3 regions of the Cytobacillus spongiae genome follow, and region 2 is predicted to be linked to each of the others. Evidence: a T-box and tRNA genes for the amino acid it is inferred to sense, from the RefSeq annotation. Region 2 holds a T-box; the other regions hold tRNA genes.

Region 1 (3,248 bases), 1.3 Mb from region 2:
GAATTTTGGTACAGCTTGTACAGGATAGGTAGGAGCCTTGGAAGCCGGAGCGCCAGCTTCGGTGGAGGCATTGGTGGGATACTACCCTGGCTGTATTGAAATTCTAACCCACGCCCCTGATCGGGGCGGGAGACAGTGTCAGGTGGGCAGTTTGACTGGGGCGGTCGCCTCCTAAAGAGTAACGGAGGCGCCCAAAGGTTCCCTCAGAATGGTTGGAAATCATTCGTAGAGTGTAAAGGCACAAGGGAGCTTGACTGCGAGACCTACAAGTCGAGCAGGGACGAAAGTCGGGCTTAGTGATCCGGTGGTTCCGCATGGAAGGGCCATCGCTCAACGGATAAAAGCTACCCCGGGGATAACAGGCTTATCTCCCCCAAGAGTCCACATCGACGGGGAGGTTTGGCACCTCGATGTCGGCTCATCGCATCCTGGGGCTGTAGTCGGTCCCAAGGGTTGGGCTGTTCGCCCATTAAAGCGGTACGCGAGCTGGGTTCAGAACGTCGTGAGACAGTTCGGTCCCTATCCGTCGTGGGCGTAGGAAATTTGAGAGGAGCTGTCCTTAGTACGAGAGGACCGGGATGGACGCACCGCTGGTGTACCAGTTGTCTTGCCAAAGGCATCGCTGGGTAGCTATGTGCGGAAGGGATAAGTGCTGAAAGCATCTAAGCATGAAGCCCCCCTCAAGATGAGATTTCCCATAGCGCAAGCTAGTAAGATCCCTGAAAGATGATCAGGTTGATAGGTCAGAGGTGGAAGCATGGTGACATGTGGAGCTGACTGATACTAATCGATCGAGGACTTAACCAAATAAGAAAGCGAAGGCGACTGTACAACTTCGATAGAAGGTAGGAGCCGGAGCTGGATTAGTTATGAAAATGGCATTACCGTTATTCTTTCTTCTTCTATACATTATCTAGTTTTGAGGGAATGAACCTCTTGACAAAATATTATTGTTTTGTTAATATAATTTTTGTCGCTAATTTAAAGTCTAGTAATTATTGCGAGAAGGTCACACCCGTTCCCATGCCGAACACGGAAGTTAAGTTTCTCAGCGCCGATGGTAGTTAGGGGCTGTCCCCTTGTGAGAGTAGGACATTGCTAGACTTACTAAATTGGCCCGTTGGTCAAGCGGTTAAGACACCGCCCTTTCACGGCGGTAACACGGGTTCGAATCCCGTACGGGTCACCATTTTAATATGGAGGATTAGCTCAGCTGGGAGAGCACCTGCCTTACAAGCAGGGGGTCGGCGGTTCGATCCCGTCATCCTCCACCATATGTTTTATGCCGGTGTAGCTCAATTGGTAGAGCAACTGACTTGTAATCAGTAGGTTGGGGGTTCAAGTCCTCTCGCCGGCACCATTTTTTGAATGAGCCATTAGCTCAGTCGGTAGAGCATCTGACTTTTAATCAGAGGGTCGAAGGTTCGAGTCCTTCATGGCTCACCATTTAGAATATGCGGGTGTGGCGGAATTGGCAGACGCACCAGACTTAGGATCTGGCGCCGCAAGGCGTGGGGGTTCGACTCCCTTCACCCGCATTATTTATATATGCGGAAGTAGTTCAGTGGTAGAACACCACCTTGCCAAGGTGGGGGTCGCGGGTTCGAATCCCGTCTTCCGCTCCAAAGATAGTGCCGGGGTGGCGGAACTGGCAGACGCACAGGACTTAAAATCCTGCGGTAGGTGACTACCGTACCGGTTCGATTCCGGTCCTCGGCATCATTTTATAAAAAGCGCCCGTAGCTCAATTGGATAGAGCGTTTGACTACGGATCAAAAGGTTAGGGGTTCGACTCCTCTCGGGCGCGCCATTACGGGAAGTAGCTCAGCTTGGTAGAGCACTTGGTTTGGGACCAAGGGGTCGCAGGTTCGAATCCTGTCTTCCCGACCACTTCTTATAAATTCATTGGGGCCTTAGCTCAGCTGGGAGAGCGCCTGCCTTGCACGCAGGAGGTCAGCGGTTCGATCCCGCTAGGCTCCACCAATTATAATTTGATTCATCATGGCGGCGTAGCTCAGCTGGCTAGAGCGTACGGTTCATACCCGTGAGGTCGTGGGTTCGATTCCCTCCGCCGCTATTAACTTCATATTATAATTAAACGGAGGAATACCCAAGTTCGGCTGAAGGGATCGGTCTTGAAAACCGACAGGCGGGTTAAACCGCGCGGGGGTTCGAATCCCTCTTCCTCCTCCATATTTTTTATTACTATTATATTATCGCGGGGTGGAGCAGTCCGGTAGCTCGTCGGGCTCATAACCCGAAGGTCGCAGGTTCAAATCCTGTCCCCGCAATTTGGTCCGGTAGTTCAGTTGGTTAGAATGCCTGCCTGTCACGCAGGAGGTCGCGGGTTCGAGTCCCGTCCGGACCGCCATTTTTACGAAACAAGTAATACATTATTATATTTGCTCAGTAGCTCAGTCGGTAGAGCACGAATGAATAAGCTTCTTGAATAATCAACAGCGTACCGATTGAATGGCTTCATGAATAATCATTCTGAAATCGGGACGAAGGTTTGACTTTGACTCATTTTACGAAATAAGTATGTTAAAATATTATTTGGCTCAGTAGCTCAGTCGGTAGAGCAAAGGACTGAAAATCCTTGTGTCGGCGGTTCGATTCCGTCCTGAGCCACCTTTCATTATGGAGGGGTAGCGAAGTGGCTAAACGCGGCGGACTGTAAATCCGCTCCTTCGGGTTCGGCGGTTCGAATCCGTCCCCCTCCACCATTTACATAGGGGCATAGTTTAACGGTAGAACAGAGGTCTCCAAAACCTCCGGTGTGGGTTCGATTCCTACTGCCCCTGCCAATCAAACAAAGTATTTATCATGGCGGCTGTGGCGAAGTGGTTAACGCATCGGATTGTGGCTCCGACACTCGTGGGTTCGATTCCCATCAGTCGCCCCATTATTATTAAATAATTTAATATGTGATTATAAATAGTGGGCTATAGCCAAGCGGTAAGGCAACGGACTTTGACTCCGTCATGCGTAGGTTCGAATCCTGCTAGCCCAGCCAAAAGGGCGGCATAGCCAAGTGGTAAGGCAGAGGTCTGCAAAACCTTCACCACCGGTTCAAATCCGGTTGCCGCCTCCATTTAATTAATATGCGGGTGTAGTTTAATGGTAAAACCTCAGCCTTCCAAGCTGATGTCGTGGGTTCGATTCCCATCACCCGCTCCAATTAGGGGCCTATAGCTCAGCTGGTTAGAGCGCACGCCTGATAAGCGTGAGGTCGATGGTTCGAGTCC
Region 2 (3,248 bases):
TTTGTTTAGATTGATCGATATATGTCAAATCAAACTTTTCAGGCATTTGAAAATCAAGCTGTATCGTTGCACATTGATGGCTTCGTTTTAGCGCATCCTTTATGTGAAAGTCAATTTTCGGTCCATAAAATGCTCCATCCCCTTCATTTAAATGGTAAGGAACATTCAAGCTCTCCAATACGCTCTTTAATGCTTCTTCAGAAGTTTCCCATAGACGATCATCCCCTAATGAATCTTCAGGGCGAGTCGATAGTTCTACTGAATAGTCAAAACCAAATGTAGTGTATACTTCGTCAATTAAGTGAATAACCTGCTTAATTTCACTTTCGATTTGATCCTCCCGAACAAATATATGGGCATCATCCTGACAAAATGTGCGGACTCGAAGCATTCCATTTAATGCACCACTATACTCATGACGGTGAACTTGGCCGAACTCCGCCATTCGAATTGGCAGATCTCGATACGAATAAAGATTGTTTTTAAACATCAGCATATGCCCTGGGCAATTCATTGGTTTGAGAGCAAATTTTTTATGTTCAACCTCCGTAAAGTACATATTTTCATGATAATGATCCCAATGACCTGATTTTTCCCATAACTCTTGATTCATCATGAACGGAGTACGTACTTCATCATAATTGGCCTTTTGTTGAACGACTCGAGAATAATTTTCTAACTCATTCCTAATGATTTGTCCATTTGGTAAATAAAATGGCATTCCAGGTGCCTCTTCAGAAAACATAAATAGCTCTAACTGCTTTCCTAGCTTACGATGATCTCGTTTTGCAGCTTCTTCTAAGAAATCTACATACTCACTTAGCTCTTTTTTATTTCTAAATGCCACGCCATAGATTCGCTGAAGTACCTGATTATTACTATCTCCTCGCCAATATGCACCTGATACGCGTGTTAATTTAAACGCCTTAATGTAGCCTGTAGATGGAAGATGTGGTCCGCGGCAAAGGTCAATAAAATCTCCTTGCGCATAAAGAGTTATGTTTTCTCCCTTTGGGATGTCCTTTAAAATCTCTAACTTAAAAGGCTCATTCTTCTTTTCAAATAGCTTTTGAGCTTCTTCAAAGGAAACTTCCATTCGCTCGATTTCTAGATTTTCACTGATGATGTTTTCCATTTCTTTTTCAATTGCGGATAAATCATCAGAAGTAATCGGATGCTCAAGGTTCATGTCATAATAAAATCCATCTTCAATAACAGGTCCAATGGCTAATTCTACATGACCATGAATTCTCTTTACAGCCTGCGCTAACACGTGTGCAGATGAGTGTCTTAAAATAGCCACTGCTTCTTCTGAATCTAAAGTTAATATTGTGAGCTTTACATCTTTTTCTAGCTTATAGCTCAAATCAACCAGTTGTTCATCTATTTTCCCTGCAACTGCTTTTTTACATAGGCTTGAGCTAATTGACTCTGCTACCTTTTTTACCGTTATTCCTATTGGAAATTCCTTGATTTTCCCATCCGGAAATTGTACATGTATACATTTCTCACTCATCATTCTAAACACTCCTTTTAAAAGTATAAAAAAACGCACCCATCCCTATGGCAAGGGACGAATGCGTCATATTCGTGGTTCCACCCAATTTCCCACAAGCTAAAAATGAGCTTATGGCTTTGGTGCTGTAACGTCGCAAAAACGGCATTGGATACTTTAATTCCCCAATACTGCTCAAAGGCGGTAAATTATTTTCCTAAGCTAGGAAGTTCACAGCGATTCCTTCCCTCTCTGAAAACCGTAAAAATAAATCATGTCCTTCTCATCGCATCATATGAAATTAAAAATAAAAACGCATCCATCCCTATGGCAAGGGACGAATGCGTCATATTCGTGGTTCCACCCAATTTCCCACAAGCTAAAAACGAGCTTATGGCTTTGGTGCTGTAACGTCGCAGATACGGTATTGGATACTTTAAGTTCCCCAATACTGCTCAAAGGTGGTAAGATACTTTCCCTGCGTTAGGAAGATTTCAGCTTTCCTTCCCTCTCTGGAAACCGTAAAAAGTAAATGTTGTCCTAATCAAAGCATTTTCATAAATTTGAATTATTTTACATCTTACATGAATGATTTATTTTTTGCAATCATTTATTTTTCATTGTTTGAAAATCTACATCCATTGATTTTTCAAAAACACAGTATTCTCCCAGTATTTAAGATGATTTTAGCTCTCTAAATTTTTTTATGCTCTATACTGACTAATCTAACTAACACCAAATCACACTTCCCTAGTTCAGCGTAAACCACCTAATCAACCATGAATTCGAATGAAGTCTTGATCCTCACTCTTAACTCCCTCTTGAAAATACATCTTCGTTTTAAAGCGATAGGAAATATTCTCATCTGAACAACGAATATTTTTTGGTAAATGGAATGAAAAAGGGATTTTATTCATTTCTGTAGATGCAATGGACTTTGTAGAATACATCGTAAACGATTCAATGATGTGTTCACTTTTCGTTTTCCGATCTTTTAATACTAGATCACATTCGATTCGCCTTATTTTCTGTTCAATTGTTCCTCCTACAATAGAAAAATAACCATTTACACTTTCTCCTATATTAAAATCTGTTTTCTCTAGAATTAAATCAATATTAGCTGCACCTACACCAAGTAGAGACATATATTTTCGTAGAATCATGATTTATCCTCTCCTATCAATTATTTTGGCTGTTTAATGGGTTTCTTGCGTTTCATTGCATCTAGCATTTTGTAAGCAGGCTTTTTCAAACAAAAAAGGCCTCTACCATTTATCTGGTAAAGACCTAAACATAAAGACCTTTACCGAATTGGTAAAGGTCTTGCTAACAACATAAAGTTTGTTGCCAACAAAGCCGAGAGACACGTGTCTCTGAAATGACGACTTTGCTGCTAAAGCTACTCCCCTTTGGAGAACTTATTAAATTAATATTAGAATACTATAAAAATAGCAGTCAGTCAAATATTTCCTTGAACATCCACATTAGTTTACATAAATTAATTATACACAATTAATTTTATGCAAAATTCAGTTATATTTATGTAAACTTATATTAACATTTGGTTGACATTAAATAGTTCCTACGATTATCCTAGAGTTACATTACTATTTCTCATATGGGGGTTAACAAAATGAAGAAACAATTTAAGGCAATTGACATTACGCTTGTTGGGATGTTTGTTGCACTGATGACAATTGGAGCCAATATTACGTCAATTGCTCCATTTATGGTTGTCGGTGGCGTTCCGATC
Region 3 (3,248 bases), 1.1 Mb from region 2:
GCGTCCAAGCAGTTAGGCCGGTAACGAGGCAAATCCCGTTACCATAAGGCGGAGCTGTGATGGCGAGGGAAATAAAGTACCGAAGTTCCTGATTCCACACTGCCAAGAAAAGCCTCTAGCGAGGAAAAAGGTGCCCGTACCGCAAACCGACACAGGTAGGCGAGGAGAGAATCCTAAGGTGAGCGAGAGAACTCTCGTTAAGGAACTCGGCAAAATGACCCCGTAACTTCGGGAGAAGGGGTGCTTTTTAGGGTGAATAGCCCTGAAAAGCCGCAGTGAATAGGCCCAGGCGACTGTTTAGCAAAAACACAGGTCTCTGCAAAGCCGCAAGGCGAAGTATAGGGGCTGACGCCTGCCCGGTGCTGGAAGGTTAAGAGGAGGGGTTAGCGTAAGCGAAGCTCTGAATCGAAGCCCCAGTAAACGGCGGCCGTAACTATAACGGTCCTAAGGTAGCGAAATTCCTTGTCGGGTAAGTTCCGACCCGCACGAAAGGCGTAACGATCTGGGCACTGTCTCAACGAGAGACTCGGTGAAATTATAGTACCTGTGAAGATGCAGGTTACCCGCGACAGGACGGAAAGACCCCGTGGAGCTTTACTGTAGCCTGATATTGAATTTTGGTACAGCTTGTACAGGATAGGTAGGAGCCTTGGAAGCCGGAGCGCCAGCTTCGGTGGAGGCATTGGTGGGATACTACCCTGGCTGTATTGAAATTCTAACCCACGCCCCTGATCGGGGCGGGAGACAGTGTCAGGTGGGCAGTTTGACTGGGGCGGTCGCCTCCTAAAGAGTAACGGAGGCGCCCAAAGGTTCCCTCAGAATGGTTGGAAATCATTCGTAGAGTGTAAAGGCACAAGGGAGCTTGACTGCGAGACCTACAAGTCGAGCAGGGACGAAAGTCGGGCTTAGTGATCCGGTGGTTCCGCATGGAAGGGCCATCGCTCAACGGATAAAAGCTACCCCGGGGATAACAGGCTTATCTCCCCCAAGAGTCCACATCGACGGGGAGGTTTGGCACCTCGATGTCGGCTCATCGCATCCTGGGGCTGTAGTCGGTCCCAAGGGTTGGGCTGTTCGCCCATTAAAGCGGTACGCGAGCTGGGTTCAGAACGTCGTGAGACAGTTCGGTCCCTATCCGTCGTGGGCGTAGGAAATTTGAGAGGAGCTGTCCTTAGTACGAGAGGACCGGGATGGACGCACCGCTGGTGTACCAGTTGTCTTGCCAAAGGCATCGCTGGGTAGCTATGTGCGGAAGGGATAAGTGCTGAAAGCATCTAAGCATGAAGCCCCCCTCAAGATGAGATTTCCCATAGCGCAAGCTAGTAAGATCCCTGAAAGATGATCAGGTTGATAGGTCAGAGGTGGAAGCATGGTGACATGTGGAGCTGACTGATACTAATCGATCGAGGACTTAACCAAATAAGAAAGCGAAGGCGACTGTACAACTTCGATAGAAGGTAGGAGCCGTAGCTGGACTAGTTATGAAAATGGCATTACCGATATTCTTTCTTCTTCTATACATTATCTAGTTTTGAGGGAATAAATATAAAATTTCTCTTGAAAAATACTTAAAACATATTATAATAATATATGTCTTTAAGAAAAGTTTGGTGACGATAGCGAGAAGGTCACACCCGTTCCCATGCCGAACACGGAAGTTAAGCTTCTCAGCGCCGATGGTAGTTAGGGGCTGTCCCCTTGTGAGAGTAGGACGTCGCCAAGCGTATATAATGGAGGATTAGCTCAGCTGGGAGAGCACCTGCCTTACAAGCAGGGGGTCGGCGGTTCGATCCCGTCATCCTCCACCATATTCTTTATGCCGGTGTAGCTCAATTGGTAGAGCAACTGACTTGTAATCAGTAGGTTGGGGGTTCAAGTCCTCTCGCCGGCACCATTTTATATACTAATATGAGCCATTAGCTCAGTCGGTAGAGCATCTGACTTTTAATCAGAGGGTCGAAGGTTCGAGTCCTTCATGGCTCACCATTTATATCATGCGGGTGTGGCGGAATTGGCAGACGCACCAGACTTAGGATCTGGCGCCGCAAGGCGTGGGGGTTCGACTCCCTTCACCCGCACCAATTATATATGCGGAAGTAGTTCAGTGGTAGAACACCACCTTGCCAAGGTGGGGGTCGCGGGTTCGAATCCCGTCTTCCGCTCCAAAGGTAGTGCCGGGGTGGCGGAACTGGCAGACGCACAGGACTTAAAATCCTGCGGTAGGTGACTACCGTACCGGTTCGATTCCGGTCCTCGGCACCATTTTATAAATATTGCGCCCGTAGCTCAATTGGATAGAGCGTTTGACTACGGATCAAAAGGTTAGGGGTTCGACTCCTCTCGGGCGCGCCATTTCGGGAAGTAGCTCAGCTTGGTAGAGCACTTGGTTTGGGACCAAGGGGTCGCAGGTTCGAATCCTGTCTTCCCGACCATTTTCTAAAAAAGATTGGGGCCTTAGCTCAGCTGGGAGAGCGCCTGCCTTGCACGCAGGAGGTCAGCGGTTCGATCCCGCTAGGCTCCACCAATTATACTTTGATTTATCATGGCGGCGTAGCTCAGCTGGCTAGAGCGTACGGTTCATACCCGTGAGGTCGTGGGTTCGATTCCCTCCGCCGCTACCATGAAGTCTTGGACCTTTAGCTCAGCTGGTTAGAGCAGACGGCTCATAACCGTCCGGTCGTAGGTTCGAGTCCTACAAGGTCCACCATCTCAATTTTATACTGCGGAGGAATACCCAAGTCCGGCTGAAGGGATCGGTCTTGAAAACCGACAGGCGGGTTAAACCGCGCGGGGGTTCGAATCCCTCTTCCTCCGCCACTTATTTATCTAAATATTATTATCGCGGGGTGGAGCAGTCCGGTAGCTCGTCGGGCTCATAACCCGAAGGTCGCAGGTTCAAATCCTGTCCCCGCAATTTGGTCCGGTAGTTCAGTTGGTTAGAATGCCTGCCTGTCACGCAGGAGGTCGCGGGTTCGAGTCCCGTCCGGACCGCCATTTTCACGAAATAAGTAATGTATTATTATATTTGGCTCAGTCGGTAGAGCACGACCGAATAAGCTTCTTGAATAATCATTCTGAAATCGGAACGAAGGTTTGACACATTTTACGAACATTTTTAAAATAAGTAAATCACTATTAAATTTGGCTCAGTAGCTCAGTCGGTAGAGCAAAGGACTGAAAATCCTTGTGTCGGCGGTTCGATTCCGTCCTGAGCCACCATTGTTATATGCGGGTGTAGTTTAATGGTA

The links. A T-box is a leader RNA that pairs with one kind of tRNA and senses whether it is charged. The one in region 2 lies ahead of thrS (threonine--tRNA ligase), so its partner is inferred to be a tRNA-Thr.
Region 1: it has a tRNA-Thr gene. The T-box ahead of thrS (threonine--tRNA ligase) is inferred to sense a tRNA for this amino acid. The anticodon was not compared.
Region 3: it has a tRNA-Thr gene. The T-box ahead of thrS (threonine--tRNA ligase) is inferred to sense a tRNA for this amino acid. The anticodon was not compared.

Annotation. Positions count from the first base shown of each region.
Region 1 covers NZ_CP089997.1:952,173-955,420, forward strand. The annotation lists rRNA gene LS684_RS04960 (23S ribosomal RNA) at 1-807, shown strand, start outside; rRNA gene rrf (5S ribosomal RNA) at 988-1,104, shown strand; tRNA gene LS684_RS04970 (tRNA-Glu) at 1,115-1,189, shown strand; tRNA gene LS684_RS04975 (tRNA-Val) at 1,199-1,274, shown strand; tRNA gene LS684_RS04980 (tRNA-Thr) at 1,285-1,360, shown strand; tRNA gene LS684_RS04985 (tRNA-Lys) at 1,371-1,446, shown strand; tRNA gene LS684_RS04990 (tRNA-Leu) at 1,457-1,538, shown strand; tRNA gene LS684_RS04995 (tRNA-Gly) at 1,551-1,625, shown strand; tRNA gene LS684_RS05000 (tRNA-Leu) at 1,634-1,719, shown strand; tRNA gene LS684_RS05005 (tRNA-Arg) at 1,734-1,810, shown strand; tRNA gene LS684_RS05010 (tRNA-Pro) at 1,814-1,890, shown strand; tRNA gene LS684_RS05015 (tRNA-Ala) at 1,908-1,983, shown strand; tRNA gene LS684_RS05020 (tRNA-Met) at 2,004-2,077, shown strand; tRNA gene LS684_RS05025 (tRNA-Ser) at 2,101-2,193, shown strand; tRNA gene LS684_RS05030 (tRNA-Met) at 2,218-2,291, shown strand; tRNA gene LS684_RS05035 (tRNA-Asp) at 2,295-2,371, shown strand; tRNA gene LS684_RS05040 (tRNA-Phe) at 2,559-2,631, shown strand; tRNA gene LS684_RS05045 (tRNA-Tyr) at 2,643-2,726, shown strand; tRNA gene LS684_RS05050 (tRNA-Trp) at 2,734-2,807, shown strand; tRNA gene LS684_RS05055 (tRNA-His) at 2,830-2,905, shown strand; tRNA gene LS684_RS05060 (tRNA-Gln) at 2,942-3,016, shown strand; tRNA gene LS684_RS05065 (tRNA-Cys) at 3,021-3,094, shown strand; tRNA gene LS684_RS05070 (tRNA-Gly) at 3,107-3,180, shown strand; tRNA gene LS684_RS05075 (tRNA-Ile) at 3,186-3,248, shown strand, end outside.
Region 2 covers NZ_CP089997.1:2,297,548-2,300,795, forward strand. The annotation lists gene thrS (threonine--tRNA ligase) at 1-1,516, opposite strand, end outside; T-box leader at 1,567-1,791, opposite strand; T-box leader at 1,826-2,052, opposite strand; gene LS684_RS11610 (sporulation protein) at 2,269-2,658, opposite strand; gene LS684_RS11615 (biotin transporter BioY) at 3,129-3,248, shown strand, end outside.
Region 3 covers NZ_CP089997.1:3,364,654-3,367,901, reverse strand. The annotation lists rRNA gene LS684_RS17040 (23S ribosomal RNA) at 1-1,419, shown strand, start outside; rRNA gene rrf (5S ribosomal RNA) at 1,607-1,723, shown strand; tRNA gene LS684_RS17030 (tRNA-Val) at 1,733-1,808, shown strand; tRNA gene LS684_RS17025 (tRNA-Thr) at 1,819-1,894, shown strand; tRNA gene LS684_RS17020 (tRNA-Lys) at 1,911-1,986, shown strand; tRNA gene LS684_RS17015 (tRNA-Leu) at 1,997-2,081, shown strand; tRNA gene LS684_RS17010 (tRNA-Gly) at 2,091-2,165, shown strand; tRNA gene LS684_RS17005 (tRNA-Leu) at 2,174-2,262, shown strand; tRNA gene LS684_RS17000 (tRNA-Arg) at 2,276-2,352, shown strand; tRNA gene LS684_RS16995 (tRNA-Pro) at 2,356-2,432, shown strand; tRNA gene LS684_RS16990 (tRNA-Ala) at 2,449-2,524, shown strand; tRNA gene LS684_RS16985 (tRNA-Met) at 2,545-2,621, shown strand; tRNA gene LS684_RS16980 (tRNA-Ile) at 2,631-2,707, shown strand; tRNA gene LS684_RS16975 (tRNA-Ser) at 2,725-2,817, shown strand; tRNA gene LS684_RS16970 (tRNA-Met) at 2,841-2,914, shown strand; tRNA gene LS684_RS16965 (tRNA-Asp) at 2,918-2,994, shown strand; tRNA gene LS684_RS16960 (tRNA-Phe) at 3,144-3,219, shown strand; tRNA gene LS684_RS16955 (tRNA-Gly) at 3,229-3,248, shown strand, end outside.